Regions from separate parts of the Paenibacillus sp. W2I17 genome, predicted to be linked through region 2. Evidence: a T-box and tRNA genes for the amino acid it is inferred to sense, from the RefSeq annotation. Region 2 holds a T-box; the other regions hold tRNA genes.
What was found. A T-box is a leader RNA that pairs with one kind of tRNA and senses whether it is charged. The one in region 2 lies ahead of ileS (isoleucine--tRNA ligase), so its partner is inferred to be a tRNA-Ile.
Positions count from the first base shown of each region.

Region 1 (6,588 bases), 2.5 Mb from region 2:
TGTAGCGGTGAAATGCGTAGATATGTGGAGGAACACCAGTGGCGAAGGCGACTCTCTGGGCTGTAACTGACGCTGAGGCGCGAAAGCGTGGGGAGCAAACAGGATTAGATACCCTGGTAGTCCACGCCGTAAACGATGAGTGCTAGGTGTTAGGGGTTTCGATACCCTTGGTGCCGAAGTTAACACATTAAGCACTCCGCCTGGGGAGTACGGTCGCAAGACTGAAACTCAAAGGAATTGACGGGGACCCGCACAAGCAGTGGAGTATGTGGTTTAATTCGAAGCAACGCGAAGAACCTTACCAGGTCTTGACATCCCTCTGATCGATGCAGAGATGTATCTTTCCTTCGGGACAGAGGAGACAGGTGGTGCATGGTTGTCGTCAGCTCGTGTCGTGAGATGTTGGGTTAAGTCCCGCAACGAGCGCAACCCTTATATTTAGTTGCCAGCACTTCGGGTGGGCACTCTAGATAGACTGCCGGTGACAAACCGGAGGAAGGTGGGGATGACGTCAAATCATCATGCCCCTTATGACCTGGGCTACACACGTACTACAATGGCCGGTACAACGGGCTGCGAAATCGCGAGATGGAGCCAATCCCAACAAAGCCGGTCTCAGTTCGGATTGCAGGCTGCAACTCGCCTGCATGAAGTCGGAATTGCTAGTAATCGCGGATCAGCATGCCGCGGTGAATACGTTCCCGGGTCTTGTACACACCGCCCGTCACACCACGAGAGTTTATAACACCCGAAGTCGGTGGGGTAACCGCAAGGAGCCAGCCGCCGAAGGTGGGATAGATGATTGGGGTGAAGTCGTAACAAGGTAGCCGTATCGGAAGGTGCGGCTGGATCACCTCCTTTCTATGGAGAATCGTTTCCTGCAACGGAAACATTCAAATATGCAGCTTAGCTGCAAAACACTCACTCGTTGTTCGGTTTTGAGAGCTCAAACTCTCAAACAGCTTGCTTTTGCATGGAGCTTGTTCTTTGAAAACTAGATATCGAAACGAAACAAACGCGAATTAGAACATTCCTTTTTAGCTGAACTTGTGTTAAACAAGTTTCAATAAAAACGGTAGATTGCACGTACGATGGTATCGAATGGGAGCGACTTTTGGCTTTGCGCAAGCAAAACAAGGGAAGCGAGCAGTCGAAACCGGAGAACGAGGTTAAGCTACTAAGAGCACACGGAGGATGCCTAGGCGCTAGGAGCCGATGAAGGACGTGGCGAACAACGAAACTGCCTCGGGGAGCTGTAAGCAAGCTTTGATCCGGGGGTGTCCGAATGGGGAAACCCAGCTGGGGTAATTTCCAGTTACTCACAACTGAATACATAGGTTGTGCAGAGGCATACCAGGGGAACTGAAACATCTAAGTACCCTGAGGAAGAGAAAACAATAGTGATTCCGTCAGTAGCGGCGAGCGAACGCGGAGAAGCCCAAACCAAAGAGCTTGCTCTTTGGGGTTGTGGGACGTCTCACATGGAGTTACAAAGGAACCGGTTAAGCGAAGAGGTCTGGAAAGGCCCGCCAAAGAAGGTAAAAGCCCTGTAGTTGAAAGTCTGTTCCCTCCGAGACGGATCCCGAGTAGTGCGGGGCACGTGAAACCCCGTATGAATCCGGCAGGACCATCTGCCAAGGCTAAATACTTCCTAGCGACCGATAGTGAAGCAGTACCGTGAGGGAAAGGTGAAAAGCACCCCGGAAGGGGAGTGAAATAGAACCTGAAACCGTGTGCTTACAAAAAGTCAGAGCCCGTTTTAGGGGTGATGGCGTGCCTTTTGTAGAATGAACCGGCGAGTTACGTTCCCGTGCAAGGTTAAGGTGAAGAGCCGGAGCCGCAGCGAAAGCGAGTCTGAATAGGGCGATATAGTACGTGGACGTAGACCCGAAACCGGGTGATCTACCCCTGTCCAGGGTGAAGGTGCGGTAACACGCACTGGAGGCCCGAACCCACGCATGTTGAAAAATGCGGGGATGAGGTGGGGGTAGCGGAGAAATTCCAATCGAACTCGGAGATAGCTGGTTCTCCCCGAAATAGCTTTAGGGCTAGCCTCGGAAAACAGAGTCGTGGAGGTAGAGCACTGATTGGGTGCGGGGCCCGCAAGGGTTACCAAGCTCAGTCAAACTCCGAATGCCATAGACTTACTTCCGGGAGTCAGACAGTGAGTGCTAAGATCCATTGTCAAAAGGGAAACAGCCCAGACCATCAGCTAAGGTCCCCAAGTGTGTGTTAAGTGGGAAAGGATGTGGAGTTGCACAGACAACCAGGATGTTGGCTTAGAAGCAGCCACCATTGAAAGAGTGCGTAATAGCTCACTGGTCGAGTGACTCTGCGCCGAAAATGTAACGGGGCTAAACACACCACCGAAGCTATGGCTTGATGCTTTGCATCAGGGGTAGGGGAGCGTTGTATAAGGGTTGAAGGTGTACCGTAAGGAGCGCTGGACATTATACAAGTGAGAATGCCGGTATGAGTAACGAAAAGATCAGTGAGAATCTGATCCGCCGAAAGCCTAAGGGTTCCTGAGGAAGGCTCGTCCGCTCAGGGTAAGTCGGGACCTAAGGCGAGGCCGAAAGGCGTAGTCGAAGGACAACAGGTCGAAATTCCTGTACCACCTTAAGCCGTTATGAGCAATGGGGGGACGCAGTAGGGTAGTGACGCGGACTGATGGATGTCCGTCTAAGCAGTGAGGCTGATGTGTAGGCAAATCCGCACATCGTAAGGCTGAGCTGTGATGGGGAGCGAAAATTATAGTAGCGAAGGTCATGATCTCACACTGCCAAGAAAAGCCTCTAGCCAGGTGATGGTGCCCGTACCGCAAACCGACACAGGTAGGCGAGAAGAGTATTCTAAGGCGCGCGGAAGAACTCTCGTTAAGGAACTCGGCAAAATGACCCCGTAACTTCGGGAGAAGGGGTGCCCCGGTAGTGTGAATAGCACGAGGGGGCCGCAGTGAAAAAGGCCCAAGCGACTGTTTAGCAAAAACACAGGTCTGTGCGAAGCCGTAAGGCGAAGTATACGGGCTGACGCCTGCCCGGTGCTGGAAGGTTAAGGGGAGTGGTTAGGGAGCAATCCCGAAGCTGTGAACCGAAGCCCCAGTAAACGGCGGCCGTAACTATAACGGTCCTAAGGTAGCGAAATTCCTTGTCAGGTAAATTCTGACCCGCACGAATGGCGTAACGACTTGGGCGCTGTCTCAACGAGAGATCCGGTGAAATTTTAATACCTGTGAAGATGCAGGTTACCCGCGACAAGACGGAAAGACCCCATGGAGCTTTACTGCAGCTTGATATTGAATTTGGGTACGATCTGTACAGGATAGGTGGGAGCCTTTGAAACGTGAGCGCCAGCTTGCGTGGAGGCAACGTTGGGATACCACCCTGATCGTATCTAGGTTCTAACCTGGTACCGTAATCCGGTGCGGGGACAGTGTCAGGTGGGCAGTTTGACTGGGGCGGTCGCCTCCTAAAGAGTAACGGAGGCGCCCAAAGGTTCCCTCAGAATGGTTGGAAATCATTCGAAGAGTGCAAAGGCATAAGGGAGCTTGACTGCGAGACCTACAAGTCGAGCAGGGACGAAAGTCGGGCTTAGTGATCCGGTGGTACCGCATGGAAGGGCCATCGCTCAACGGATAAAAGCTACCCTGGGGATAACAGGCTTATCTCCCCCAAGAGTCCACATCGACGGGGAGGTTTGGCACCTCGATGTCGGCTCATCGCATCCTGGGGCTGAAGTAGGTCCCAAGGGTTGGGCTGTTCGCCCATTAAAGCGGTACGCGAGCTGGGTTCAGAACGTCGTGAGACAGTTCGGTCCCTATCTGTCGTGGGCGTAGGAAATTTGAGAGGAGCTGTCCTTAGTACGAGAGGACCGGGATGGACGTACCGCTGGTGTACCAGTTGTTCCGCCAGGAGCACCGCTGGGTAGCTATGTACGGACGGGATAAACGCTGAAAGCATCTAAGCGTGAAGCCCCCCTCAAGATGAGATTTCCCAGTATGTAAGACCCCTTGAAGACGACGAGGTAGATAGGCTGGGGGTGGAAGTGCAGCAATGCATGGAGCTGACCAGTACTAATCGGTCGAGGGCTTATCCAATAGCAAGTGATAATTCGCATGTTTCGTTTCGAATCTAGTTTTCAGAGAACGATCTCTGAAATGTAAGCTATGCGTTTGGTGGCGATGGCGGAGGGGTTCCACACGTACCCATCCCGAACACGACCGTTAAGCCCTCTAGCGCCGATGGTACTTGGACCGCAGGGTCCTGGGAGAGTAGGATGCCGCCAAGCGATTTCCCTTTGGGGTATTTTTTTTGCCCCCCTTGCCAAGGAATAAGGGATATATATTAGGGCCCTTAGCTCAGTTGGTTAGAGCGCACCTCTGATAAGGGTGAGGCCGGTGGTTCGAGTCCACCAGGGCCCATAGCAAGACCACAACAAGAAATACACAGTGTATGGGGCCATAGCTCAGCTGGGAGAGCGCCTGCCTTGCAAGCAGGAGGTCAGCGGTTCGATCCCGCTTGGCTCCACCATTCCCTGATAGCTCAGTTGGTAGAGCACTCGACTGTTAATCGAGTTGTCACAGGTTCGAGCCCTGTTCGGGGAGCCATATGGAGAGGTGTCCGAGCTGGCCGAAGGAGCACGATTGGAAATCGTGTAGGCGTCACAAGCGTCTCGAGGGTTCGAATCCCTCTCTCTCCGCCAGATAATTTTTTAGCAAGGCCCGTTGGTCAAGGGGTTAAGACACCTCCCTTTCACGGAGGTAACAGGGGTTCGAATCCCCTACGGGTCATAATATGGAGGCTTAGCTCAGCTGGGAGAGCATCTGCCTTACAAGCAGAGGGTCGGGGGTTCGATCCCCTCAGCCTCCACCATATAAACTTTATAACGACGCGGGGTGGAGCAGCCCGGTAGCTCGTCGGGCTCATAACCCGAAGGCCGCAGGTTCAAATCCTGCCCCCGCAATTATACTTTCCTTTGAGAAAGTGATCTGGAACCGTGGTGTAGTTGGCCTAACATGCCTGCCTGTCACGCAGGAGATCGCGGGTTCGAATCCCGTCGGTTCCGCCATTTTTTAATTAAATATACACCGTGCCGGTGTAGCTCAACTGGTAGAGCAACTGACTTGTAATCAGTAGGTTGGGGGTTCAAGTCCTCTCGCCGGCACCATTTTTAGTATTTACATCTGAATTTGTGATAGAATGTATATTACAAGTAAAATTGTTAATACTAAGATTCTCTTAGTGGATGAATGGCTTACTCTATGGCGATCGTGGCGAAGTGGTTAACGCACCGGTTTGTGGATCCGGCATTCGGGGGTTCAATTCCCCTCGATCGCCCCATGATTTTTTAATGGGGATTAGCCAAGCGGTAAGGCAACGGACTTTGACTCCGTCATGCATAGGTTCAAATCCTATATCCCCAGCCATTTCATTACGAGTCATTAGCTCAGTTGGTAGAGCACCTGACTTTTAATCAGGGTGTCGAAGGTTCGAGCCCTTCATGACTCACCATTATATTTTGCGGTCGTGGCGGAATTGGCAGACGCGCACGGTTCAGGTCCGTGTGGGCTAACCCCCCGTGGAGGTTCGAGTCCTCTCGACCGCACCATATGTTTTGCGGAAGTGGCTCAGCGGTAGAGCATCGCCTTGCCAAGGCGAGGGTCGCGGGTTCGATTCCCGTCTTCCGCTCCAATATTTGCGCCCTTAGCTCAGCTGGATAGAGCGTTTGACTACGAATCAAAAGGCCGGGAGTTCGAATCTCTCAGGGCGCGCCATTATTTTCATATATATCGGGATGTAGCTCAGCTTGGTAGAGCACCTGGTTTGGGACCAGGGGGTCGCATGTTCAAATCGTGTCATCCCGATTTTTTTATTTGCGGGTGTAGTTCAATGGTAGAACTTTAGCCTTCCAAGCTAATAGCGTGGGTTCGATTCCCATCACCCGCTTCCTAGTAACATATAGAAGAGTCTTTGCTTATAGCAAGGGCTTTTTTTTGTGTTAAAAAGAATAAGTGTAATCTATTTAAAATAGGGTCAATTGTCATTTGATTAAGGATGAAATCTTTGTTTTAATAAATAGAACAATTCGTATCTGATTAACGGCATTTATTTATAAAGGAGGACAAACAGTAATGAAAAGAGCTCTGGTCATTGGCGGAAACGGAACGTTAGGTAAAGCTGTTGTTGCGAAACTGAGAGATTATTCCGTTGAGGTTATTACAGCAGGTAGACAATCCGGGGATGTTCAGGTGGATATGACTTCGACAGAGAGTATTACTACTCTCTTTGAAACGGTGAGAAATATTGATTACGTCATTGTGTCGGCCGGCCAGACCCATTATGCGAAACTCGAAGAACTTACACCTGAGAGCAATATGATTAGCGTGCAGGGAAAACTGCTTGGGCAGGTTAATATCGTATTGATTGGTCAGCATTATATTAACGACAAGGGGAGTTTCACGCTGGTCAGTGGCATTATACAAGACCACCCTATTGAGAAAGGCGCATCAAGCGCTATGGTCAATGGGGCTATTGATTCGTTTGCCAAAGCGGCAGCGTATGAGTTGCCAAGAGGCATTCGTTTGAATTC
Region 1 is NZ_JAUSXM010000001.1:4,244,830-4,251,417, reverse strand. Features, by position in the region: rRNA gene QF041_RS19025 (16S ribosomal RNA) at 1-861, shown strand, start outside; rRNA gene QF041_RS19020 (23S ribosomal RNA) at 1,168-4,096, shown strand; rRNA gene rrf (5S ribosomal RNA) at 4,171-4,287, shown strand; tRNA gene QF041_RS19010 (tRNA-Ile) at 4,347-4,420, shown strand; tRNA gene QF041_RS19005 (tRNA-Ala) at 4,454-4,529, shown strand; tRNA gene QF041_RS19000 (tRNA-Asn) at 4,531-4,606, shown strand; tRNA gene QF041_RS18995 (tRNA-Ser) at 4,610-4,701, shown strand; tRNA gene QF041_RS18990 (tRNA-Glu) at 4,718-4,789, shown strand; tRNA gene QF041_RS18985 (tRNA-Val) at 4,796-4,871, shown strand; tRNA gene QF041_RS18980 (tRNA-Met) at 4,889-4,962, shown strand; tRNA gene QF041_RS18975 (tRNA-Asp) at 4,990-5,067, shown strand; tRNA gene QF041_RS18970 (tRNA-Thr) at 5,091-5,166, shown strand; tRNA gene QF041_RS18965 (tRNA-His) at 5,264-5,339, shown strand; tRNA gene QF041_RS18960 (tRNA-Gln) at 5,351-5,425, shown strand; tRNA gene QF041_RS18955 (tRNA-Lys) at 5,435-5,510, shown strand; tRNA gene QF041_RS18950 (tRNA-Leu) at 5,520-5,607, shown strand; tRNA gene QF041_RS18945 (tRNA-Gly) at 5,616-5,690, shown strand; tRNA gene QF041_RS18940 (tRNA-Arg) at 5,697-5,773, shown strand; tRNA gene QF041_RS18935 (tRNA-Pro) at 5,790-5,863, shown strand; tRNA gene QF041_RS18930 (tRNA-Gly) at 5,875-5,945, shown strand; gene QF041_RS18925 (short chain dehydrogenase) at 6,131-6,588, shown strand, end outside.
Region 1: it encodes a tRNA-Ile, which carries the amino acid that the T-box ahead of ileS (isoleucine--tRNA ligase) is inferred to sense. The anticodon was not compared.

Region 2 (6,588 bases):
CGCACAATATCAGCGATGTAATCTCCAACAATGGGAAGATTGAGCGCCCCAAGTAGCTGCAAAACGTAAATGATCGTTGCTGCGAAAAAGGTAAACCCAATCGCAATCCCCACACCTCGTGCGGCTCCTGACAACAGGTTAAGTCCAATCAATTTCCATGGCCTGTTCAGCAATTCTGTGTATTGCGCAATTCGTGAACGTTCCAGTTCATTCGCCAGACGGTTTGTCAGGGTATGTAACTCTTCAATTTTGTCATGGGAATTCAGATTATCTGATGTTGATTGTTGTGAAGTGGATGCGGTTTGCTTGTCATGTTCGCTCATGTTTTGGTCAGTTCCTTTGATCAATATAGATTGACTGCACTATAGAATCATTGCCTTATTGCCTAAAAAACAAACGAGCCCAGATACAGGGAATATGTCCCTGCCTCTGCGGCTCGTTTGTTTATACTCTATATTCTGTCTTAATTGGATGGGACATGCTCCGAATTACGCTTCGATGTAAATACCGATCGATTTGCCTCCGGCTTCAACACGTTCCATGGCCTCATTTGTGGCAAATGTCACTTCGGTTACGAGAACATTTTCACGCAACACATCATCAAACGCCTGAATAGCCTCTTGAAGTGCTGCATCCACATCCAGTGTCAAACGTACTCTTTTCTCAATCGGCAGGTCCAGTCGTTTCCGGGTATCCTGTACAGCACGAACCACTTCACGGACCCAGCCTTCCTGTTCCAATGCTGGCGTGATTTCGGTATTGAGTGCAACCGTCAGACCGTAACCTGATGCAGAAGCAAAACCTGATTTGGCCTGTTTATCAACCAATAATTCTTCGCTTGTCACTTGCAGCTCTTCGCCTTCCGGAGAAACGATGTTCAGCACACCCTCCGAAACCACTTTACGCGTCTCATCGGCCGACATTCCCTTGAAGAAGTTTTGCAGGAATCCTACGTTTTTACCGTATTTCTTACCTGCAACTTTCAGGTTCAGCTTCAATGTAAAGTCAACGAATTCCGCGTCATTATGCTCCGTACGGATTCCTTTTACATTGATCTCTTCCTTGATGATCTCTTCATAACTTGCCAGGTCAAACCCTTTATCCAGGGAAACAATCAATTCGGACAGCGGCTGACGTGTCTTGATGCCTGTTTCGTTACGAACGTTACGGGCAAGTTCAACCACGCGGCGAGCCGTCTCCATATCCTGTTCCAGTCCTGCATCAATCAGCGCTTCGTTAGCTACCGGATAGTCTTCCATGTGCACACTCTCACCTGTTGCAAGGTTTAGATAGATGTCTTCTGCCAGCATCGGTGTGAACGGAGCAACCAACTTCGCAGTAGTCACCAGTACCTCAGTCAATGTACGGTAAGCGTCCAGTTTATCCTCTGTCAGGCCACTTCCCCAGAAACGGTCACGGGAACGACGGATATACCAGTTACTCAACTCATCAACAAATGCTTCAATCGCTTTGGAAGAGTTCAGATAGTCGTTAACCAGCAACGCTTTTTCTACAACCAGGATCAGGCTGTTCAGTCTCGACAGAATCCAGCGATCCAGCTTGTGTGCGGACAGTTGGAACGGGTGCTCCTGTGGATCAAATCCATCAATGGTAGCATAAAGCGTCAGGAATGCATGGGTGTTAACCAGCGTATCCACCATTTTGGATTTGGCTTCGCCTACGATACCTTTGGAGAAACGTTTGCTGTTCCACGGTGCACTGTCAGACAACAAAGCCCAACGGAATGCATCTGTACCGTATTCTTCAATCACTTCCCAAGGATCGATAACGTTACCTTTGGATTTGGACATCTTCTGTCCGTTCTCGTCAAGAACGTGTCCTGTAGCCATAACCGCTTTGTAAGGCGCTTTGCCTGTCAAAAGGGTGGAAACTGCCAGCAAGCTGTAGAACCAGCCACGTGTCTGGTCAATTCCCTCACAGATCATATCAGCAGGATACTGCTGTTCGAATACTTCTTTATTTTCAAATGGATAGTGCTGCTGGGCAAACGGCATGGAGCCGCTGTCGAACCAGACATCGATCACTTCCGGTGTACGTTTCATCTCATATTTGCCACAAGAGCTCATGACTTTAACGTCATCCACATACGGTTTATGCAATTCAAGATTCTCAGGCACATCACCTACCGCACGAGCACGCAATTCTGCAATGCTGTGTGGAGCAAATTGTTCGCCAGTCTCCTCGCACACCCAGATGTTCAGCGGAGTTCCCCAATAACGATCACGGCTGATGTTCCAATCCACCAGATCCTCGAGGAATTTCCCGAAGCGACCTTCACGAATGTGACCCGGATACCAATCCACTTCACTGTTGTTGGCAATCAATTGGTCCTTGATGGCTGTCGTTTGGATAAACCAGCTGTCCATTGCATAGTACAGAAGCGGTGTATCACAACGCCAGCAGAATGGATAGCTGTGCTCATATTTTTCTTTGCTGAACAAACGTCCATGCTCAGACAGATATCGCACGATATCAATATCACAATCCTTCACGAAACGTCCGGCAAAGTCAGTAACCTCAGCGACAAATTTGCCTTCCAAGTCCACCATGTTCACAAAGCTGATCCCATTCTCACGGCATACACGGTAGTCATCTTCACCATGGGCAGGAGCCATGTGTACGATACCCGTACCACTTGCATCTGTTACAAAGCTTGCACCCAGAATGATGTTGGCCTTCTCAGCCTGTACGTAGTTGAACGGAGGATCATACGTTTTGCCAACCAGATCGGCACCTTTCAGTGCACCGATGATCTCATACTCACCCTTGGTATCTTTCATCACTTTCTCAACCAGATTGGTTGCCATGATGTACACTTCATCACCTTGACGAACACGGGAGTAGTCCATATCCGGATTCACGGCAAGTGCAACGTGTGAAGGCAGTGTCCAAGGTGTTGTCGTCCAAGCCAGTACAAATTCTCCGCTGTCATTCAGTTTGAATTTCGCTGTAGCACTCAGGTCTTTGACGTCTTTGTACCCTTGTGCAACTTCATGGGAACTCAGTGTTGTCTGGCAAGATGGGCAATACGGACTCACACGGTGACCACGATACAACAGGCCTTTCTCATGGATCGTCGCCAGGATGTTCCATACACTCTCGATGTAGTTGTTATCAAGGGTGATATACGGGTTATTCATATCCGTCCAATATCCGATACCTTCTGTCAAATCACGCCATTGTTGCTCGTACTCGAATACGCTCGCTTTACATTCGTTAATAAATTTCTCCACGCCATAATCTTCGATTTCCCACTTGTGGGAGATACCAAGCTTCTTCTGTACACCCAGTTCTACAGGCAGACCATGTGTATCCCAACCTGCTTTACGAACGACACGGTAACCCTTCATCGTGTTATACCGTCCAACGAAATCCTTGATTACCCGTCCCAGTACGTGACCAATATGCGGTTTACCGTTCGCTGTAGGCGGCCCTTCATAAAATACGAAGTTTGGTTTGCCCTCCCGGTTTTCGATGGATCTTTTGAATGTATTCTCCGTTTTCCATTTATCTAACACGCGTAATTCTCTGGCACGTGCCTTCTCTTTGACGTCAACTCGTTGCATGATGATTATCTTCCCTTTCTTTGGTTGGATTGTGGACCGTCCACAAAAAGCGTTTCAATCCCCCTAAATCCCCCTTACCAAGGGGGACCCCATAGGCGCTCCGCCCTCTGGACACCCGGGATGGGGGTCGTTGGGGGATCTGTGGTGCTTATCGGCGAGGGGTGGATGTGCGTAGTGGCGGCCATTATGCGGCTGTTCCCTGCGTGAACGCCGCATGGCCTTACCGCGAGGCGGGTGTTGCCGGGTGCTTCGCTTTCCCGGCGGGCGGTCTCTCTCCCTGAGGTCCCTTCGGGCCTCATGGGCGTTCGCCTTTTTTGGACACAAAAAAGCCCCGTCCCTGGAAAGGGACGAGGCTATACTCGCGTTACCACCCTAATTCTGTTCATCACAAACCACATCCAGGCAAGCCTGGGTATGCTCTGTCATCAACAGCGCTTATGCCCCGCTATACTACTGCAGGGTGCCGTTATAACGTACGGCTTACGGTTCGGCTTACACACGGCAATCAAGATCACCGCTTCAGCGTCACTTCTCCGGGGAGATATTCGGCTATAACTCATCCATTGGTTTGCACCAACCACCAACTCTCTGAGGGATGAGATCATAACGTACTGAACCCGTCATGGAATCACTATTCATTATGAATATAGTTATAGCCTCTTTGCAGACAAAAGTCAACCAGGCGAGAGACTAATAAATTTCTTTCATCTCCCGCTCACGGTCACGCACTTCCTGCTCCCGGCTCTCCAGCACTTCCCAACCATCCTGAGTCAACAGTTCAAGCTGCGCTTCAACAAGCGTGCGGAAACGGGCACGATAAATCGATGCCTGCTTTTTCAGTTCTTCCACTTCCAAAGCAATTTTACGCGATTTTCCCAGCGATTCGTTCACGATCCGGTCTGCATTTTTCTCTGCTTCCTTCACGATCAACTGCGCTTCTTTCTTCGCATTGTTCTTCACATCATCAGCAGCTTCCTGCGCAATGATGATCGTTTTGCTAAGTGTCTCTTCAATCGTGGCAAAATGATCCAGTTTTTCCTGAACGGACAGCAACTGATTGCTCAGCTCTTTGTTCTCGCGAATGACGCCTTCGTAATCTTTGATGACTTGATCCAGGAATTCATTGACTTCATCCTCGTCATACCCGCGCAAACGTCGGGAAAATTCCTTGTTGTGTATGTCCAGCGGCGTTAATGGCATGCTGTCCACCTCCTGTTAAAGTTCCTTCCCGTCCAGAGAAGGTTTGCAGCAAATGGGTACCACCCATGGGGCCGTATCGTTGATGCCTAACCTCGGCAACGTATACGGAATGCAGGATCAGAATTGCATCCTCCAACGTTCATGTAAAGCTTTGACTTAATGTATATCGGATACACCGCGTATTTTCTACACCTTTATGATAAACATTTCGACAAGAAAGCGGATTTTCCTGCAACAGACTCAGGCAAATTTGCCGATTTTCACTCGGCAGCGCCCTTTTTTGGTCATCCCATCCTGTTCCATAACCTTGAAACGGCCAAATCCCTGTATGGATACGACATCACCCGCTTTTAGCGATTTGGAGGGATCTTCCTCGACTTTCCAGTTCACACGGCAGCGACCAGCTTTGATCGGCACCAGCACTTTACTGCGACTAAGCCGATACACATCTGCGCAGATTCCATCCAAACGAAGAGAAGCGACCGTAATGTCCATCGTCTCCAGTTTACTCTCTGACCATCGCATCTGATCCAAAGGAAGTAACTCTGTGAACACATGTAACCGATGCACCTGATTCAGTTGAAGCGATAAAAAAGCGCCGGTTTCCGCCGCCACCACTGTATGGCAACCGTCCTCCAGCACTTGGATATCCCCGATCTTTCCACGTTTCATCCCAAGCCCGAGCAGGGAACCCATATAGTCCCCATGCTCCAGCTCTGAGATTTTCTGATCATCAGACGTGATACTGAGCACCTGCATTCCCATATCCTCATCATCCAGATACATATAATCAGGTGCAACCAGCGCACGCTTGCGTTCAGCAGCCTCGTAACCACCATCCAGACGAATCTGAACATCATTACGGCGATTGGCAAGAGTCTGTAATATAAAAACCTGTCTTGGATCAAGAAAGTCAGTTAGCTTCATGTCATGATACTTACCTGCCTGCTCAACCCAATCCGAAGCCTTATCTACAAAATCCCGCTCATCATGGCTAAAATGTTCGTAAATTTCACCGCTCATCTATGTTCACCCTACCCTAATATACAAAATACCGAAGTATGGAGATCAGCCCATTAAGCGCGAGTTGCAGAACGATCAGCGCCACAATTGGGGAAATATCCAGCACACCGAACAAAGGGGGGATAAATCGACGGAATGGTCTTAGATATGGCTCCACTAATTTGCCCAACCATTCACCGATGAAGCTTTCCCGCGCATTGGGAAGCCAAGACATCAATATGTAGACAATGACCATGTAAAAGTAAATCTGGTATAACGTGTACAACACGCTTTCAATCTGATACAAAAGTGGCTCACCTCATTCTGTTATAATCTTGCTCGCTGTCAGCCAGTATTTCCGTAATTGAGCCCTGAATTTCAACCGTATCTGGCGTACAGAGAAAAATGTTTCCGCCGATTTTGGAAATACCGCCACCCAATGCATATACCGTGCCACTCAAAAAATCAATAACGCGCAGCGCTTGGTCCTGGCGAATTCGTTGCAAGTTCACCACAACGGTACGATGCGAACGCAGATGGTCGGCAATTTCCTGAGCCTCGTCATAAGAACGCGGTTCATACAGGACAACTTTAACATTTTTCTGGGAATGAATGCTCACCACATTATTCCCCCTTTGGTTTCTACGTTTATCGAGACTGGAGGTTTCAGCTTCCTGATGTTCAGACTCATTTTCCTCCTGCGCAGCCATTCGTTCACGTTCCACAATCTCTTCCTCTTCCTGAAGTCCGAGGAAATTCATAAATTTATTCATTACGCCCATCGTGAACCCTCCTCTTT
Region 2 is NZ_JAUSXM010000001.1:6,778,087-6,784,674, reverse strand. Features, by position in the region: gene QF041_RS30140 (DUF5665 domain-containing protein) at 1-323, opposite strand, end outside; gene ileS (isoleucine--tRNA ligase) at 489-3,587, opposite strand; T-box leader at 3,928-4,220, opposite strand; gene QF041_RS30130 (DivIVA domain-containing protein) at 4,278-4,787, opposite strand; gene QF041_RS30125 (YlmH family RNA-binding protein) at 5,028-5,810, opposite strand; gene QF041_RS30120 (YggT family protein) at 5,827-6,096, opposite strand; gene QF041_RS30115 (cell division protein SepF) at 6,104-6,571, opposite strand; gene QF041_RS30110 (YggS family pyridoxal phosphate-dependent enzyme) at 6,562-6,588, opposite strand, start outside.

Region 3 (6,588 bases), 2.5 Mb from region 2:
TTGGTTGAGTCTGAGCACTTCTTTTTCATTCGGTGTCCGTCTTGGATCAAAATGAAGTGACCCACCTACCTCCGCCGTACTGATCACCTTACTGCCCATGGATTGCAGAAATTCCGCATGTCTCCGATAACTGTCCAGCTCCGACTGACGATACGCCGGATCAGAGAACAGTACCGATTTCCACTGGGAGACCAGATTGATATTTCTCTTACTCAGTTCTTCACGCAATATAGCAGGGTCGGTCGGATATTTACGTCCCATCTCTGTACCTGTCAGCCCAAGACGCTGAATGTCATCCAGAATCTGTGCACACGTTGTCGCATCACCATGCTCCTTCACATCTTCACCGACCCAATTGATCGGATGAATCCCAAGCTGGAATGGCAGCTTGCTCATTGCTCCACGTCTCCTTTGTCGTTCAACATTATGGTTCACTATATTTACACTGCACAATCCGATGACAGAACAACCTTCCGATACAGCTTCCTTTCAGAAAGCTTTTAGCTCCGCTTCTTCAGGCTCCTTTTTTAGAAGGAATATCGGATTAAAAAGGTCTTGCTTTGGCACGGTTGGCTTGCATGGTGTGATGTGCATGAACTACCTTTTCCTCGGCAGATACTTCTGGCACACCTACATTCCACCACGACTCGTATCCACCTGCGTTGGTTCCAGGCACGACCGGGATCTCAATCAACGTACTCACCGTTTCGTTCTTCGCATCTCGGATTGCTTGTTCCAGCTGTTCTGCCGTTTCCGCTCTATAGGATTTGGCTCCCATGCTTCGGGCGTGAGCTGCGAAGTCCATTGGCATGTAGTCCCCGGTCAATCGTCCGCTTTCTGACTCCCGATAACGGAACTCATTGCCGAACCCGTCACTACCGTGTTCCCGCTGCAAATTATGAATACACTGGAATCCATTGTTGTTGAATAAGAGGACAGTCATCTTCTTCTGTTCCTGCAAACTGGTCACAAACTCCGAATGCAGCATCAGATAACTGCCATCACCGACCATGGCGTACACTTCACGATCCGGCTCCGCAAGTGCTGCTCCGAACGCTCCACTTACCTCGTACCCCATACAGGAGAATCCATACTCCATGTGGTATGTCTTTGGTTCAGACGCACGCCACAGACGATGCAGATCGCCTGGCAGACTGCCTGCCGCACACACAATGACGGAGGATGGATCAATGGTCCGATTAACTATGCCGACTGCTGTAGTCTGCGCGAGTCCTGCTTCGTGTTGTGCTCCATACAGCCGATCCACTTCTGCATTCCACTCAGCGCGGAGATCAGCGATTTCGGATGCACCATATGCACTGCGGTATTGTCTTTCCTGCAATTCCTTTTGCAAAGCCTGCAGTCCTTCGCGTGCATCTGCCAGAATGGCTTCCCCGCCTAACTTGGCAGCATCCATGCCGTTCAGGTTAATGTTGATGAATGAAGCTTCCGGATGTTGAAAAGCAGAGCGGGATGCCGTCGTAAAATCGGAGAAACGAGTACCGACGCCGATCACCACATCCGCTTCTCTCGCCAGCCTGTTGGCTGCTAGAGAACCTGTAACCCCGATGGCCCCCACATTCAGTGGGTGGTCCCAAGAGACTGCGCTCTTGCCCGCCTGCGTCTCGGCGATCGGAATACCAAATGCCTCGGCGAATTCCACGAGCTGGACGGATGCCTCAGAGTACAACACACCGCCACCTGCAACGAGCAGCGGCTTTCTGCCTCGGGCAATCTGCTCCGTTGCCCGCTCAATGGCTGCCTGTACCGGGGGGCGACGATCCAGATAATGTACTTTGCGGGCAAAGAACGATTCTGGATAATCGTATGCCTCTGCCTGTACATCCTGCGGCAGTGCGAGCGTTACTGCTCCTGTCTCTGCTGGATCGGTTAGCACACGCATCGCCTGTGTAACAGCAATCATCAACTGTTCGGGACGAACAATGCGATCCCAGTACTTGCTGACGGCTTTGAATGGATCAGTGGCTGAGATCGTATAGTCACTGCTCACTTCTAACTGCTGAAGTACCGGGTCCGGTTCCCGTGTAGCAAAGTTATCTCCTGGAAGCAATAAAACCGGAATCCGGTTCACCGTTGCAGTAGCTGCCGCTGTAATCATATTCAAAGCACCAGGTCCAATGGATGTAGTACATGCATAGATCTGTCTACGGTTCTTCTGCTTGGCATAAGCCGCTGCCGTATGCACCATGCCTTGTTCGTTCTTGCCTTGCATATACGTCAGGCTTCCCGGACTGCGCTCCAGCGCTTCTCCAATGCCTGTTACATTGCCATGTCCAAAAATACCGATGATTCCCTTCACAAACTTGGTTTCCACCCCGTCAACCGAGATATATTGCTGATCCAGGTATCGAAGCAGTGCCTGAGCCATCGTTAGTCGAATTGTTTTCATGAATTGATCGCCGTCCTTTCCTTTACGAGTTAAGCGCTTAATCTACGTTAAGTTTAAGCGCCTTACCCCTAAAGGTTAAGCGCTTAATTGATATGGTATTACAGGTTAATGATTTACGCAAGCTATTTTTGTAAGCGTTTTTATGAAATGTGGTAAAGAAAAGATATTCTTGTGTTCGAACATGTGTTAGACCTTCTCTATTTGAACACTTCCACAATGACTAAGAACAGACTTAAATGAGGGGGAATTCATGGTGAGGATGGGATACATGCTAAAGCCAAATAATCCGTAATCTTCGTATACTACAATCGCCCATATACCTATGAAAGCAAAAAAAGAAAGAGACGGTGAGTACCGTCTCTTTCTTTTGCAATATATAAGCGGGTGATGGGAATCGAACCCACGCTATTAGCTTGGAAGGCTAAAGTTCTACCATTGAACTACACCCGCATAACAACAATCGGGATGACACGATTTGAACATGCGACCCCCTGGTCCCAAACCAGGTGCTCTACCAAGCTGAGCTACATCCCGTTATCTATACCGGCGAGAGGACTCGAACCTCCACGGTTTCCCACTCGATTTTGAGTCGAGCGCGTCTGCCATTCCGCCACGCCGGCAAAATATGAAGTTATAATGGCGCGCCCTGAGAGATTCGAACTCCCGGCCTTTTGATTCGTAGTCAAACGCTCTATCCAGCTGAGCTAAGGGCGCAAATATTGGAGCGGAAGACGGGAATCGAACCCGCGACCCTCGCCTTGGCAAGGCGATGCTCTACCGCTGAGCCACTTCCGCAAATAAAGAATGCGCGTGGAGGGACTTGAACCCCCACGTCAAAGACGCTAGATCCTAAGTCTAGTGCGTCTGCCAATTCCGCCACACGCGCATATAATGGTGAGTCATGAAGGGCTCGAACCTTCGACACCCTGATTAAAAGTCAGGTGCTCTACCAACTGAGCTAATGACTCATAGAAAAACTGGTGGAGGATGATGGATTCGAACCACCGAACCCGTACGGGAGCAGATTTACAGTCTGATGCGTTTGGCCGCTTCGCTAATCCTCCAGGATTACATGGTGCCGGCGAGAGGACTTGAACCCCCAACCTACTGATTACAAGTCAGTTGCTCTACCAGTTGAGCTACACCGGCGTATTACATGGTGTTATAAATGGTGGCTCGGGACGGAATCGAACCGCCGACACGAGGATTTTCAGTCCTCTGCTCTACCGACTGAGCTACCGAGCCTTACTACATTAAAAAAAATGGCGGAACCGACGGGATTCGAACCCGCGATCTCCTGCGTGACAGGCAGGCATGTTAGGCCAACTACACCACGGTTCCAGATCACTTTCTCAAGGAAAGTATAATTGCGGGGGCAGGATTTGAACCTGCGGCCTTCGGGTTATGAGCCCGACGAGCTACCGGGCTGCTCCACCCCGCGTCGTTATAAAGTTATATGGTGGAGGCTGAGGGGATCGAACCCCCGACCCTCTGCTTGTAAGGCAGATGCTCTCCCAGCTGAGCTAAGCCTCCATATTATGACCCGTAGGGGATTCGAACCCCTGTTACCTCCGTGAAAGGGAGGTGTCTTAACCCCTTGACCAACGGGCCTTACTGGCTCCCCGAACAGGGCTCGAACCTGTGACAACTCGATTAACAGTCGAGTGCTCTACCAACTGAGCTATCAGGGAATGGTGGAGCCAAGCGGGATCGAACCGCTGACCTCCTGCTTGCAAGGCAGGCGCTCTCCCAGCTGAGCTATGGCCCCATACTCTGGTGTATTTCATTGTTGTGGTCTTGCTATGGGCCCTGGTGGACTCGAACCACCGGCCTCACCCTTATCAGAGGTGCGCTCTAACCAACTGAGCTAAGGGCCCTTATCAATTTTCGAAAAAAAATACCCCAATGGGGTTTCGCTTGGCGGCGTCCTACTCTCCCAGGACCCTGCGGTCCAAGTACCATCGGCGCTAGAGGGCTTAACGGTCGTGTTCGGGATGGGTACGTGTGGAACCCCTCCGCCATCGCCACCAAACGCATAGCTTACATTTCAGAGTTGTTGTTCTCTGAAAACTAGATTCGAAACGAAACATGCGAATTACAACTTGCTATTGGATAAGCCCTCGACCGATTAGTACTGGTCAGCTCCATGCATTGCTGCACTTCCACCCCCAGCCTATCTACCTCGTCGTCTTCAAGGGGTCTTACATACTGGGAAATCTCATCTTGAGGGGGGCTTCACGCTTAGATGCTTTCAGCGTTTATCCCGTCCGTACATAGCTACCCAGCGGTGCTCCTGGCGGAACAACTGGTACACCAGCGGTACGTCCATCCCGGTCCTCTCGTACTAAGGACAGCTCCTCTCAAATTTCCTACGCCCACGACAGATAGGGACCGAACTGTCTCACGACGTTCTGAACCCAGCTCGCGTACCGCTTTAATGGGCGAACAGCCCAACCCTTGGGACCTACTTCAGCCCCAGGATGCGATGAGCCGACATCGAGGTGCCAAACCTCCCCGTCGATGTGGACTCTTGGGGGAGATAAGCCTGTTATCCCCAGGGTAGCTTTTATCCGTTGAGCGATGGCCCTTCCATGCGGTACCACCGGATCACTAAGCCCGACTTTCGTCCCTGCTCGACTTGTAGGTCTCGCAGTCAAGCTCCCTTATGCCTTTGCACTCTTCGAATGATTTCCAACCATTCTGAGGGAACCTTTGGGCGCCTCCGTTACTCTTTAGGAGGCGACCGCCCCAGTCAAACTGCCCACCTGACACTGTCCCCGCACCGGATTACGGTACCAGGTTAGAACCTAGATACGATCAGGGTGGTATCCCAACGTTGCCTCCACACAAGCTGGCGCTCATGCTTCAAAGGCTCCCACCTATCCTGTACAGATCGTACCCAAATTCAATATCAAGCTGCAGTAAAGCTCCATGGGGTCTTTCCGTCTTGTCGCGGGTAACCTGCATCTTCACAGGTATTAAAATTTCACCGGATCTCTCGTTGAGACAGCGCCCAAGTCGTTACGCCATTCGTGCGGGTCAGAATTTACCTGACAAGGAATTTCGCTACCTTAGGACCGTTATAGTTACGGCCGCCGTTTACTGGGGCTTCGGTTCACAGCTTCGGGATTGCTCCCTAACCACTCCCCTTAACCTTCCAGCACCGGGCAGGCGTCAGCCCGTATACTTCGCCTTACGGCTTCGCACAGACCTGTGTTTTTGCTAAACAGTCGCTTGGGCCTTTTCACTGCGGCCCCCTCGTGCTATTCACACTACCGGGGCACCCCTTCTCCCGAAGTTACGGGGTCATTTTGCCGAGTTCCTTAACGAGAGTTCTTCCGCGCGCCTTAGAATACTCTTCTCGCCTACCTGTGTCGGTTTGCGGTACGGGCACCATCACCTGGCTAGAGGCTTTTCTTGGCAGTGTGAGATCATGACCTTCGCTACTATAATTTTCGCTCCCCATCACAGCTTAGCCTTACAATGTGCGGATTTGCCTACACATCAGCCTCACTGCTTAGACGGACATCCATCAGTCCGCGTCACTACCCTACTGCGTCCCCCCATTGCTCATAACGGCTTACGGTGGTACAGGAATTTCGACCTGTTGTCCTTCGACTACGCCTTTCGGCCTCGCCTTAGGTCCCGACTTACCCTGAGCGGACGAGCCTTCCTCAGGAACCCTTAGGCTTTCGGCGGATCAGATTCTCACTGATCTTTTCGTTACTCATACCGGCATTCTCACTTGTATAATGTCCAGCGCTCCTTACGGTACACCTTCAACCCTTATACAACGCTCCCCTACCCCTGATGCAAAGCATCAAGCCATAGCTTCGGTGGTGTGTTTAGCCCCGTTACATTTTCGGCGCAGAGTCACTCGACCAGTGAGCTATTACGCACTCTTTCAATGGTGGCTGCTTCTAAGCCAACATCCTGGTTGTCTGTGCAACTCCACATCCTTTCCCACTTAACACACACTTGGGGACCTTAGCTGATGGTCTGGGCTGTTTCCCTTTTGACAATGGATCTTAGCACTCACTGTCTGACTCCCGGAAGTAAGTCTATGGCATTCGGAGTTTGACTGAGCTTGGTAACCCTTGCGGGCCCCGCACCCAATCAGTGCTCTACCTCCACGACTCTGTTTTCCGAGGCTAGCCCTAAAGCTATTTCGGGGAGAA
Region 3 is NZ_JAUSXM010000001.1:4,279,449-4,286,036, forward strand. Features, by position in the region: gene iolE (myo-inosose-2 dehydratase) at 1-396, opposite strand, end outside; gene iolD (3D-(3,5/4)-trihydroxycyclohexane-1,2-dione acylhydrolase (decyclizing)) at 545-2,410, opposite strand; tRNA gene QF041_RS19185 (tRNA-Gly) at 2,790-2,860, opposite strand; tRNA gene QF041_RS19190 (tRNA-Pro) at 2,871-2,944, opposite strand; tRNA gene QF041_RS19195 (tRNA-Leu) at 2,952-3,030, opposite strand; tRNA gene QF041_RS19200 (tRNA-Arg) at 3,048-3,124, opposite strand; tRNA gene QF041_RS19205 (tRNA-Gly) at 3,131-3,205, opposite strand; tRNA gene QF041_RS19210 (tRNA-Leu) at 3,216-3,296, opposite strand; tRNA gene QF041_RS19215 (tRNA-Lys) at 3,303-3,378, opposite strand; tRNA gene QF041_RS19220 (tRNA-Tyr) at 3,389-3,474, opposite strand; tRNA gene QF041_RS19225 (tRNA-Thr) at 3,484-3,559, opposite strand; tRNA gene QF041_RS19230 (tRNA-Phe) at 3,580-3,655, opposite strand; tRNA gene QF041_RS19235 (tRNA-Asp) at 3,674-3,751, opposite strand; tRNA gene QF041_RS19240 (tRNA-Met) at 3,778-3,851, opposite strand; tRNA gene QF041_RS19245 (tRNA-Val) at 3,868-3,943, opposite strand; tRNA gene QF041_RS19250 (tRNA-Glu) at 3,950-4,021, opposite strand; tRNA gene QF041_RS19255 (tRNA-Asn) at 4,026-4,101, opposite strand; tRNA gene QF041_RS19260 (tRNA-Ala) at 4,103-4,178, opposite strand; tRNA gene QF041_RS19265 (tRNA-Ile) at 4,214-4,287, opposite strand; rRNA gene rrf (5S ribosomal RNA) at 4,326-4,442, opposite strand; rRNA gene QF041_RS19275 (23S ribosomal RNA) at 4,519-6,588, opposite strand, start outside.
Region 3: it encodes a tRNA-Ile, which carries the amino acid that the T-box ahead of ileS (isoleucine--tRNA ligase) is inferred to sense. The anticodon was not compared.